DNA from 4 places in the Peribacillus sp. R9-11 genome. Region 3 is predicted to be linked to each of the others. Evidence: riboswitches for the same ligand, from Rfam matches in the RefSeq annotation. Region 3 holds a riboswitch; each other region holds the start of a gene.

Region 1 (3,166 bases), 110 kb from region 3:
CTAAACTGATCAACAAATTTCCCCTTGTAAATAGCAGAAATCATTCCTAAGGGTAAACTAATAAAAACAATAAAGATAAGCGAAGCAATTGTTAATTGAACTGTTGGGAAGAAATGTACCACAATTTCTTCCCATACAGAGTTATTGGACACATAAGACATCCCTAAATCCAATTGCAACACTTTTCCCAGCCACTCAAAATACTGGACATATAAAGGCTTGTTTAATCCAAGCTCAACTCGAAGGGCTGCCACTGTCTCATCCGTAGGAGGTATATGTGACGCCCTTAAGTAAGCTACTGCCGGATCTCCAGGAATTAAGTGAAGCAAGATAAAAGTGATGAGCGAAATTCCTAATAAAATTGGAATTAAACTTGTGAGACGTTTAAAAATAAACCAACTCATGTAGCACTCCTTAAGTTGTTTTTAAGTATCCCCACTTCAATTAACGTCAATTGAAGTTAAAGGGACCTCAGCTTCTTGAGGTAAAAAATCTACTCCACTAATGTTTTTTTGATACACTGCTATATTAGACTGATAAGATATCGGTAAATAAATTGCTTGTTCGTGCAATGTCGTTAATATTTCTGAATACAGTATTTTTCTCTCTTCTTCGTCTGTAGTTAATAATACTTTCTTAATTTTCTGGTCTATTTCTTTTTTTACTGGCAACCCTAATTGAGCGTTATAATCTGGACCACCATTTTCCGTATTTGTCGTCATAGAAGCTAAATAGGAATGTGGATCAAATGGTACAGCCCAAGTAGATGTAAATAATAAATCAAATTCACCTTGAAATGCATTTGTCCAAAAAGTATTAGTTTCTTGACTAGTCAACTTAACATCTATTCCTAGCTTTCTAAAATCACCTTGGGTAAATTCTGCGATTGACTTTTGGATGTTGTCTGTACTATTAAACAGTAATTCCAATTGCAATTCTTTTCCGTCTTTTTCTCTAAATGGTTTCCCCTTCACTTGTTTCCATCCGGCTTCATCCAATAACTGTTTTGCTTTTTCTGCATCATATTCATATGGCTTTATATTAATTTTCGTGTATGGCAAAGTAGGTGGAAACAAAGTATCAGCCTTTTTTTCCATACCATAAAAGATCTTATCAATAACAGCCTGTTTATTAAAAGCATGTTGGAGAGCTAACCGAACTTTAAGGTCTTTAGTCGCTTCTCTGTTTGAATTAAGAAGAAGCGTTCTTGTAGCTGTAGGTTCTGACAATTTGGTTTCATATTGCCCTGAATTCTTCAAAAATTGGAATGAATCTTGGCTTATGACCCCGTTTCCAAAAATAAAGTCGAGTTCTTTTTTCTCAAAAGCTAATACTCTTGACTCACCGTCAGTAATGACTTTAACAACCACCTTATCTACTTTAGGTTTAGTACCCCAATACTGTTCATTCCTTTTAAAAACTGCAAACTCATTTTTCTTATATTCGCTCAATACCCACGGTCCTGTGCCAATCGGAGACTTGAGTCCGTCCTTAAATGTGTTTTGACTGTCAGGAAAAGCAGCTTCTCCTACAAATCTCAGCGGTCTAATGTAAGTTAGTTCTTGCAGAGTTGGATAATACGCGTTGTTCAAAATAAGTTTAAATGTATATTCATCTATTATTTCAGTACCTTTGATTTGGTTAATTAATTCCACCCATTCATGTTGTTTGCGATTATCTAAAATGGTATCAAAGTTTTTCTTAACGATTGCAGCATTAAAGAGGGAACCATCGGAAAATTTAACATCTTTCCTCAGATGGAATACATATTCTTTTCCATCTTTCGATATATCCCAGCTCTCTGCAAGCCAAGGCTTAATTTCTCCGCCTTCACCGTAATAAACTAGGGATTCATATACCATAGCCTGGGAAAAAAACTCATTCGGAAAATATGTGTGTGGATTTAAGTCACCTATATCCCCAGGCCATGAAAAAGTAACAACTTTTTGTTTATCTTTATTTGATGTATTTTCTTGATCTATTGTTGTGTTGCTGCAACCAGTAACAAAAATTGTGAAAATTACTAGTAGTCCAACAAAAGAATGGAATAAATTAGACCGTTTTAAAAACATGTTTTCTCACCTTCAATTATGGAATTTTATCTATTTGAAAAATTACGAAATATAAAAAAGCATTTCCAACCAGATTTAACGGTCAGAAATGCTTATAGTTTAAGAACAAATTCGTCTTCTAGCACTCTAACACCTCCCTATCTCCCGTAGGTTTAACAGCATTTTTAGAACGGGCAGGTTTTCTGACTTAGGTTCATCATCTCCATGCGTCTTCCCGGATATTATCCAGTGACTTTCTTGCATAGGACTCACCATTACAGCGGCGGGACCGTGCCGGATTTTGCACCGGCTTCCCTTTTAAATATTCGCTTTTAAACGAATATACCCATTCCAATACTATATGAAATTTTCCCTCATCTTCATAGTAAATAATAGAGCTTGTCTATCCTAAAATTATTTTGTCGAAACCATTTGTTACTTCTTAACACTTTATTAGTTTCATCTCTAAGTAATTTTTGATAAACCTAGCTACTAATCCTATCCATCTAGCAATAAACGAAATACAGTTAGTAAAAAGGAGAATAAACAGGTTCTCTTTAAAATTCAACAAATATTAAATTCTCCTAAATTATACAGTTTTACGAATACAACTCTCTCAAAATGGAGATATTCACTATATGAAAATAAAATCAAAAAAAGTTTACCTAATACAAATTATATTCTTTATTGCAAATTTATGCTATATCAAATTAAAGTCCTGATGTTTTTTAACGGCTCGTTATGTATGGAAGTAATAATTTTATATGAATAGTTATCTGTAATTACATATATCGAATGATAGTGAGGAAGATTTGTATTGCTCCCGCCAGAATTTGTTTACTTTTAATAAGTAAATACTTACTATAATATTTAAAATCATCCTAATTTATGTAATAATAAATATACTACAATAAAGGAAAGGTTTTGAGGGGATTTTCGTTGGAAAGTATGGAACTGCTACATAATAAAATAGAGACAATGAGGAAAGAATTAATAAATACAGCCTTGAAACATGGATTCACCTCACCAAAAACATTACATTTGAGCCAAGAACTTGATAAACTCTTGAATATACTTTTGCATGAACAGGAGTCGCTAACTCCAATAGGCCTTCA
Region 2 (3,166 bases), 1.7 Mb from region 3:
CCGTGGCTGCGAGATGTTTCTATGGAAATTACATCGGCATCCAGGGAAGAGATGACATCCATGAAGCTGTTGAAATCGCAATAACACATATGCGTGTGAATTTGAGTTGTATCTTCCACACTTGAAGTGGAAATCAGGAAGGAGTTCACAGCCCATTTTAAATATTCATCGCGGTCGCTTTTTTTCAATGGCAGACCTTCTCTAAGGGCAGGCTCATCCACCTGAATCATTTTGATTCCGGAAGTTTCTAACGCTCTCACTTCTTTTTCCAAGGCAAGAGCTAACTGGTAGCAAACATTCTCCCTTGAAATATCATCACGTACAAATGACCAGTTCAGAATTGTTACAGGACCTGTCAGCATTCCTTTTACCGTTTTCTTCGTCAGGGATTGCGCGTACACACTTTCCCGGACCGTCATCGGCTCGATGAAATGAACATCGCCGTAGATAACAGGCGGTTTTACGCAGCGAGAACCGTAAGATTGTACCCAGCCTTTTTCGAGGAAAACGAATCCGCCCAGTTTATGGCCGAAAAATTCAACCATATCTGTTCGTTCAAATTCTCCATGTACAAGAACATCCAAGCCGATTTCTTCCTGGATATCGATCCATTTGCTGATTTCCTCGTTAACAAATGTTTCATATTGAGCAGCCGTCCATTCTCCTCGTTTGAATTTCCCGCGAGCTTGTTTTACTTCAGCTGTCTGCGGAAAGCTTCCGATTGTTGTTGATGGAAGGAAAGGCAGTTTGAAAAATTCCTGTTGTTTGTGATAACGCTCTTTAAATGGCAGCTGACGGCCGGCTGTTTGACTCTTCGCCTGTTCGACACCAGTTTGGACGTCTTTATGGTTTCGCGCGTTTGAATTTGCTAACGTTTGAAGTGCTAATTTGTTAGCGGCTACTTTTTCAGCAATTGCTTCGGCACCTTGATTACTACCTTTTACTAGTAGAGTGATTTCTTCAAGCTTCTCATCAGCAAAAGCAAGGGCCTGTTGCACTTCTTTAGTAAGAGCCGTCTCATTACGAACCGTTACTGGTACATGAAGCAGGGAGCAAGAGGGTTGAAGCCAAATTTGGTCTTCGGCTACGTTTTTTGTGAGGGTATTGATCAACTGATTCTTTTTCGATAAATCGGAAAGCCATATGTTTTTCCCATCAATCACACCTGCACCGAGCACTTTGTCTTTCGGGAAGCCGAATTCTTGAAGATTACTAAGGTTTTTCCCTTTATCATGGACAAAATCAAGACCGATCCCTTGAACGTGTAATTCAATAACTTCTTGGTAGTGCTCTACCGCATCAAAGTATGTTTGTAGCATGATGTTCAAGTTTGGAGCTGCTTCATTCAATTTTTCATATAAGTAAGTAACAGTTTGCATATCATCTTTAGAAATGGATGAAACAAGGGAGGGTTCATCCATTTGCACCCACTTCACGCCTTCTTGTTCTAACTCTTGCAGAATTTGTGTGTATAAAGGCAGGAGACTAAGGATGATTCCAGGTACATCTTGCTTATTGTAGCCTTTAGACAGAGTAATAAAAGTATAAGGTCCGACTAAAACGGGCTTAGCTTCAATTCCTAGTTTTTCTTTGGCTTCGCGATAAGCAGCAAGTGGTTTATTTTCTGTCAAAGTCAGCTTCGACGGTTTTAATTCGGGAACGATATAGTGATAGTTTGTATTGAACCATTTCGTCATTTCAGAAGCAACTTCATCCTTGTTTCCGCGAGCCATAGAGTAATATACAGAAAGGGGAACAGTGCCGCCTTTATAGGCTGAATAACGCTCAGGAACAAGACCGAACATTACAGACATATCGAGCATTTGATCATATAAAGTAAAGTCATTGACAGGAATAATATCTATACCTTGGTCCTTTTGCTTTTGTAAGTTGCCTAAACGGATGGCTTCTAGCTGTGCCGTAAACTCCGATTCATCGATTTTTCCGGACCAGTAAGCTTCTAATGTGCGTTTCCATTCACGATCTTCCCCAATTCGCGGGTACCCTAAACTACTACTTTTCAATATTCCCATCCTCCTACATTCTTTTTTCTTTTAATAAAATAACAACAAAAAAAGCACCCCTAACCGTCAAAAGAGAAAGTTAGAAATGCTTAAAATAAAGGGGTATACAAAAACCCCTTAAAATTATAAGGTCCCTAACACTTCCCTATTCTCCGTAGGTTAAAACAGTGTTGTCGAAACAGGCAGGTCTCCTGACTTTAGGAATCTTATTAGCGGCAGGCCTTCCCAATCCGAAAATCAGTGGCATATTGCATAGCGCTAACATTCCTATTACAGTGGCGGGACCGTGCCGGAATTACACCGGACTTCCCTTTTAATCCTAAAAAAAATAGGAACCTATTTCCACATATGAAATTTCACAAACCCGCTGTAAATTAAACTGCAGGCAACAAATATTTATAAAATAAAAACTATTATAAAAATTTAGACAAGCTTATCATATCCCGACTAAAATGGTCAACAAGGAAAAAAGTCTCGGGAAATGGGGCCTGACCCCGCCCTATATCGACAAAACTATTGGTGCACCTAGGTTTGTTTAAGGATGTGAATGTTGGGAAATGGGGTCTGACCCCTAAATAAAGAATATATTGTTTGGACGGGGAGTATGTATAGGGGGAGTGGGTTGTTTTGAAATGAGGCGTGGGGGATGACTTTTTACATCTTGATTGCAGGGATTATTTTTTGCATGGTGATGAGCATTCGAACGTTATTTCTTGTTGAGTCGGGAGGAAAAAAGTTTTCTCTAGAGGATATGCTATGGCTCGGCAATTTATATGCGACGATATTAGTAGGTTTTGCACTGATTTATTTATTATACGAGCTTCAGAATCATTCGGTGATTCTTGATAAGGGCAATCGTTTAGACGGCAGTTTTTACGAGCAACTGAAGACTTCTTTTTATTTTAGTGCAATGACAATGTTTTCAGTAGGGTATGGAGATATAGCCCCGATAGGCATGGGCAGGATGATTGCGACAATCCAGGCGTTCATTGGATACACTCTCCCGGCTGCGTTTGTGATCCGGACAGTGATTGACTTAGAACAGAAGGAAAGGAAGAATAAATGAAAGTTGTGTTTCTTTCAATTATTGGGTACGCTTACCATAATGAAAGAAATGGAGGGGTAAGAATGACTGTTAAAAT
Region 3 (3,166 bases):
ATCCACCTACCTCCGATGGGAAAGCTAAAGCAAGTTGTACAGAAGTTATCACATAGGTGCCCAAATCTCCGAAAGCTGCTGCTAAGAAAACAGCAAGAGAGAAGGACCAACCTAATTTAGTAGCGCCTTTGAATACAAAATAAGCAATGAACGGCCCGCAAACAGCCATGGAAAAGGCATTGGCTCCTAGCGTAGTTAGTCCTCCATGAGCTAGTAATACAGCTTGAAATAACAGAACAATAGAACCGACGACACTCATGGCCAGTGGCCCAAACAAGATTGAACCTAAACCGACGCCGGTAGGGTGTGAAGAGCTTCCTGTAACGGAAGGGATTTTTAGGGCTGATAAAATAAAAACGAATGCGCCGGACAGACCCAGCATCATTTTTGTTTCTGGGTTTTCCTTCACTTTAGACCTAATAGAACGGTAACCCAAGATTAAAAATGGAAGTGTCACAGCCCACCAGAATATCGCCCATTCGATCGGTAAGAAGCCCTCCATAATATGCATTGCCATTGCTTTCTTTGGTACGAAAAGTAGTAAAATGACAAAATAAAGTATTTTCCAATTGGCTTTTTTCATTTTTTCTCCTTTCAACGCTTTTATTTTTAATGATTAAAGCTGAGAAGAGAAGTGGCGGGCAACATAAAAAGCACTTCTCTCAAAAAGAAAGAAGTGCGTAATGAACAGTAAGTTTGCAGCATAATACAAATATTAGCTTAGCTGCCTGATCCGCACACCCATCCTCGTAGGTTGTAAACAGTTTCACGCTTCATGGCAGGTCTCCTGGCTCTGGATCATCATCCTCATACATCCTTCCCATCGCGTTTGACAGTGGATTATTCATTACGTATTAGGACTTCCCTTTACAGTGGCGGGACCGCGCCGGATTTACACCGACTTCCCTATTAAGCTAAATTCCGAGGAATCTAGCACCATAAAACTTATGTAATTTTTTGAAAATTCTCGTTTATTGTACCATAAAGCAATGATTCCATCTACACTCTATTCATATTTTTTTTGAGAAGGATAAAATCGCAGTGAGGATAGGCATTAAGCTGGATTTTCACCATTAAACTTTTCAAAACAGTCGGAATAAACTATTGAATTTTAAAAAAGTTGTTATATGATAGATAAAGTTAACTAGAAATATATTATTATAAAACCAAATATTTCAATTTAAAAGTGCTCTTGTATGAACACGCAAGGGATAATAGGGAAATCGGTGAGAATCCGATGCAGCCCCCGCTACTGTAACGCTGATGAAATTGTCGATAACCACTGGCCTAGAGCTGGGAAGGGACAAAAGTAAATTGAAGCGTAAGCCAGGAAACCTGCTTTTAAAATTGTGTGATACTTTTCGGAGGGAAAGGTAGAAGGACTATGGAGATTTTGAGAGTTTCACTTTGCTTGCTGGAGGCTCCCTTTTCATATAGTTTTTTTTAAACCTTAACTCTAACAGTTAAGGTTTTTTATTTTGCCTTTTCTCAGATTTAGGAGGAAGAAGATGACAACTTGGAACTTAAAAGGCACAAATTCGCATCTTTTGATTTGTAACGGCAGCAGTTGCATGAAAAAAGGTGGCGAAGAAATAACGCAAGCAATTCGTGATGAAATTACTTCACAAGGTCTGAATCAAAAAATTCATACTACTAGAACTCGCTGTAACGGAAGGTGTAAGGATGCCTGCGTTGTGATTGCTTATCCTCAAGGGACATGGTATCGAGTGGATTCACCTGATTTTGGACGAGAGATTGTCCGTAATCTCGATGATGAGAAGTTCATTCCACAGATGATTTACCAATTTACTAATGGAGAAATGACTCCTAATCCAGATTTTCCAGCTCAAACAGGAATTTCAAAAGACAAGTTGTAAAAGGAGATGTCTAAATGAGTACAAACGGTAAATTATTTGTCGTTGGCTTTGGACCAGGGAATTTTGAACATATTACCAAACGTGCTGTAGAAGCCCTTCAAGAAAGTGACTTCATCATTGGTTACAAAACATATGTGGAACTCATACAGGGCCTTCTTACAGATCAAACGATTATAAGTACAGGTATGACTGAAGAAGTATCACGTGCACAAGAAGCAGTGAAACAGGCGGAGTTGGGAAAGAAAGTGGCTGTAATTTCGAGTGGTGATGCAGGGGTATACGGAATGGCAGGGCTGGTTTATGAAGTATTGATTGAAAAAGGCTGGAAAGAAGAAACGGGAGTAGCCATTGAAATCGTTCCTGGTATTTCTGCCATCAATTCATGTGCGTCTTTACTTGGTGCACCTGTCATGCATGATTCCTGTACCATCAGCCTCAGTGACCACTTAACGCCTTGGGATCTGATTGCCAAAAGAGTGGAGGCTGCAGCAATGGCTGACTTTGTCATTGCACTTTATAATCCTCGAAGCGGTAGACGGACAAGGCAAATTGTTGAAACACAGAACATTTTACTGCGTTACCGCTCGCCCGAAACACCTGTCGGATTGGTAAAAAGTGCTTATCGCGATCGTCAGGATATTGTGATAACCAATTTGAAAGACATGTTAAATCACGATATAGGGATGCTAACAACCGTCATTATTGGAAATTCATCTACCTTTTTATATGATGACAAAATCATCACGCCACGTGGATATCAAAGAAAGTATACATTGAATTCGGAAAAGCAACCATTGAAGCCGCATCAACGCTTGCAAAAAGAAGCAGAACCTTGGGCATTAGATCAAGAAACAGGTTCTATGCAGGAAGCGTACACCGAGTCGACTGGCGGAGTTGGATTGCTTACAAAAGCACCAGAAAAAAAGAGCACTTCTTTTGAAGTGGCAATGGAAGCACTCACAAGAGTTAAGGGTCAAACAGTTCAGCAATCAATTACGCCGATTGTTCAGCAAAAAATTGAGTCGGTATTCGAGCTTGCCGTTAGCCCAGGTGTGGCGAACAAGCAATTTACTCCGAAACAAATGATGACACTTGCAGAAGTTGTTGGAGAAAAGGGAACGATGGAATACACGCCAAATCATAAAATCGTTTTAAAGATTCCTACAACAGATCCAGAAGTTATTACTGGAAAATTGCAATCAGCAAACTTTTTATTATCGCCAATTGGGGATGTATTGACTTTAAAAGCCTGTGATTTCTGTGATGGTGAAAAAGTGGAATCCATTCCT
Region 4 (3,166 bases), 2.6 Mb from region 3:
TCCGTCTCTTTAATAAAATCAGGGCAAATGCCGGGGCCCCGATAAGTGAGGTAATTACACCAATCGGCAGTTCCGAAGGTGCAATAATCGTCCTTGCTACAAGGTCAGCCAAAATTAAAAATCCGCTTCCTACGAGCAAAGATAACGGCAACAAATGCTTATGATCTGGCCCCCAAATCCTACGAACCAAATGAGGAATAACCAATCCTACAAAGCCAATCGTTCCCGAAACAGCAACAGCTGCCCCAGTTAATATCGAACCAGCTATCAGAATCCACATTTTTCTCCGCTGAACATTCACACCCAAATGCTTTGCACGATCTTCCCCAAACGTCATCGCATTCAATTCTTGGGTATTCATAATCAAGATCAACGAACCAATGATAAAAAACGGCAAAATAATCGCGATATAATTCCAGCCGCGCATTGAAACGCTTCCCATCAGCCATCCGATGATTTGTCTTAATTCCTCGCCCGTCAACGCAATCATTAATGAGATGAAGGCACTTAAAAACGAGCTGAAAATGATTCCGGTTAAAATAATTGTTTCTACTTTCATCGATCGATCCATTTTTCTCGCAAAAGTTAGCACACAGAAAATCGTAAGCAATGAAAACATAATACTTAACGCCGGTAGGGTATATAAACCGATCAACGGCAATGATATATTCAAAAACAATGTCAATACAGCGCCTACTGATGCTCCTGATGAAATCCCTAATGTGTAGGGGTCAGCAAGCGGGTTCCTGAGCAGTCCCTGAAAGGCTGCCCCGGCAATCGCAAGCGAAGCCCCAACCAAACCTGCAAGTAATACACGTGGCAGGCGGATGTTCATTACGATATTCGTCAGCATCACATCTGGCTCAACTGAGATTGGTAAATGAAAAAATTCCTTGCCGATAATTTGTATAAGCGCGGGAATCGGTACTGACACCGAACCAAAGGAAATGCCAATCGTCATTGCGAAAAGCAAAAACAATAACGCAATCAAATAAGCAAACGCCCACTTAGTTGTCAAATAGGTTCGGATAGACTGATTTGGCAAGTTCCTCTACTCCCTCTATTAAGCGTGGACCAGAACGGGTCACTAAGTCAGAATGGACATCAAAGACTTGACCATCCTTAACAGCAGCTACATCTTCCCATCCTTTTCGGCCCGTCACTTCACTGATTGGATCTTTTGTATAATAACCATATGTTGTAATAATGACATCCGGATTTGCAGCAATCATAGACTCTTCGTCAATTTTCGCCCACCCGTCCAATTCGGCTGCTGCATTTTTCGCTGAAATTATGTTAAGCATTTCATTCATGAATGTATTTTTTCCAGGTGTATAAATATCCGGTGATGGCGAAACCTCTACTAGAACGGTTTTTCTTTCCTCATCCTTAACGGATTTAGCTTTTTCCTGAATTTTCTTCAGTTTCGTTTTCATATTCGCAACGATTTCTTTTGCCTTATCATGTTCTCCCGTTGCCTGTCCAATCATATCAATAGACTCATACACTTCGTCAAAGCTTTGTGCATCATTGACTACAAGGACATCTATTCCAGCATCCTTAAGCTGCTGCAATCCCTCATTCGAATTATGGGCACTGGATGCATGAGCAAGAACAAGATCAGGCTTTAAGGAAACGATTAACTCCGTGTTCATTTCCATTCCGCCAACTTTTTCAATTTCTTTCGTTTCTTCCGGGTAATTATCATTGTCGGATACACCAACAACCTTTTTACCCAAACCAAGTGCAAAGACCACTTCTGTATTACTTGGTATCAATGTAACAATTTTCTTTGGTTGTTCTTCTATCGTTACTTTTTCACCCGTTGCATCTTTTATCGTAATCGGGAAAGCTTGGTTTTCAGTATGATTCGTTTGTTGCTTTTCTTTCGTTCCTTCTTTTGATGTATCATTGCAACCAACCATCATACCTGCAGTTAGTAACATCACTAGAATCAGACCATAGATTTTCTTCATTTTACATCCCCCACAATCTTTTAATTCAATTTCCGACCACCTAAAGAAAACGCACCCTGAAGTGAAGAAGCGAATTTCAAAACAAAAGCATCTCCCGTCAAACGGAAGATGCTTGTATGGCAACAATATAATTACGGACTCAGAAGGTCTGCCACACACCTTCCCATCCGCGTAGGTTACAGGTGTACGAATCTTGGCAGGTCTCCTGGCTAATGGTCATCGTCAACGGCACCTTCCCATATCTCACATACAGTGGTACACAGCCGCTAACTCCCATTTACAGTGGCGGGACCGCGTTGGTATTTCACCAACTTCCCTTTTAAGTCATTAAGACACCAAATCGTTCATATGTATATAATTTTCACTGCTTTTCATTATACACTATGTAAGAAATGATTATTATATGATTTTTCAGACTGATTCCGAAATACCTTGTCTTCAATTAATAACGTGATGCATTTTCAATCAGCGCTGCAAATCCATCGACTGATAATCCGGGTGAAATCCGAACTCGGTGCAGTGCATGCATCCCTTGGTCCCTTGAAGCTCCACCAGCTTCGGTGGTTACTGCCATCTTGTATCCAGCTTCTTCTGACAACCTAAGGCTCTCCTCGTTATACCGACCAACAGGATATGAAAGTACTGTCGTGTCCTGTTGGAGAATACGATCGAATAAATCCTTTGACTGTACCATTTCAGCTTCCTGCTGCCCTACCGTCATACGGTTAAGCTCAAGATGGTTGATAGTATGACTTTCAATAGAAATCCCATTCTCGCTCATCTCCACCATTTGTTCTTCCGTCAGGTGATGACTTTTTTCAATAGATTTCCCGATCATAAAAACAGTAGCTTTCATATTATATTCTTTTAATATAGGAAAAGCCTCCGTGTAATTATCTGTATAGCCATCATCAAAAGTAAGCCAGACACACTTTTCACTTGGCATCCGATTTTCCGTTAAAACAAGAAATGCTTCCCTAGGGGATAATGTATAGTAATCATTCTCCCGAAGCCAGTTCATTTGTGATTGAAATTCCTCTCTTGGTACCCGAAGGTTATTACCTTCAGAAATACTATGATACATCAATATTGGAAGTTGAACCGTGGACTCGGCTCTTATCCAGTTTCTCGTATCGATCTGTTCAGGATATAATCTGTCCTCCGAATTCTGCCCGACGTCATTCTCCGCT

What was found. Region 3 has a riboswitch for cobalamin ahead of RE409_RS12205 ((2Fe-2S) ferredoxin domain-containing protein). Riboswitches for the same ligand answer to the same signal wherever they lie in the genome.
Region 1: it holds a riboswitch for cobalamin, as region 3 does, so the genes downstream of both, nikA (nickel ABC transporter substrate-binding protein) here and RE409_RS12205 ((2Fe-2S) ferredoxin domain-containing protein) in region 3, are expected to answer to the same signal.
Region 2: it holds a riboswitch for cobalamin, as region 3 does, so the genes downstream of both, metE (5-methyltetrahydropteroyltriglutamate--homocysteine S-methyltransferase) here and RE409_RS12205 ((2Fe-2S) ferredoxin domain-containing protein) in region 3, are expected to answer to the same signal.
Region 4: it holds a riboswitch for cobalamin, as region 3 does, so the genes downstream of both, RE409_RS27080 (ABC transporter substrate-binding protein) here and RE409_RS12205 ((2Fe-2S) ferredoxin domain-containing protein) in region 3, are expected to answer to the same signal.

Annotation. Positions count from the first base shown of each region.
Region 1 is NZ_CP133763.1:2,396,959-2,400,124, reverse strand. It holds gene nikB (nickel ABC transporter permease) at 1-404, opposite strand, end outside; gene nikA (nickel ABC transporter substrate-binding protein) at 441-2,072, opposite strand; cobalamin riboswitch at 2,227-2,416, opposite strand; gene RE409_RS11700 (aspartyl-phosphate phosphatase Spo0E family protein) at 3,000-3,166, shown strand, end outside.
Region 2 is NZ_CP133763.1:779,858-783,023, forward strand. It holds gene metE (5-methyltetrahydropteroyltriglutamate--homocysteine S-methyltransferase) at 1-2,033, opposite strand, end outside; cobalamin riboswitch at 2,188-2,379, opposite strand; gene RE409_RS03645 (potassium channel family protein) at 2,671-3,090, shown strand; gene bcp (thioredoxin-dependent thiol peroxidase) at 3,153-3,166, shown strand, end outside.
Region 3 is NZ_CP133763.1:2,510,878-2,514,043, forward strand. It holds gene RE409_RS12200 (energy-coupling factor ABC transporter permease) at 1-583, opposite strand, end outside; cobalamin riboswitch at 760-956, opposite strand; cobalamin riboswitch at 1,168-1,358, shown strand; gene RE409_RS12205 ((2Fe-2S) ferredoxin domain-containing protein) at 1,509-1,877, shown strand; gene cobJ (precorrin-3B C(17)-methyltransferase) at 1,892-3,166, shown strand, end outside.
Region 4 is NZ_CP133763.1:5,571,095-5,574,260, forward strand. It holds gene RE409_RS27075 (FecCD family ABC transporter permease) at 1-1,045, opposite strand, end outside; gene RE409_RS27080 (ABC transporter substrate-binding protein) at 1,008-1,976, opposite strand; cobalamin riboswitch at 2,154-2,331, opposite strand; gene RE409_RS27085 (polysaccharide deacetylase family protein) at 2,419-3,166, opposite strand, start outside.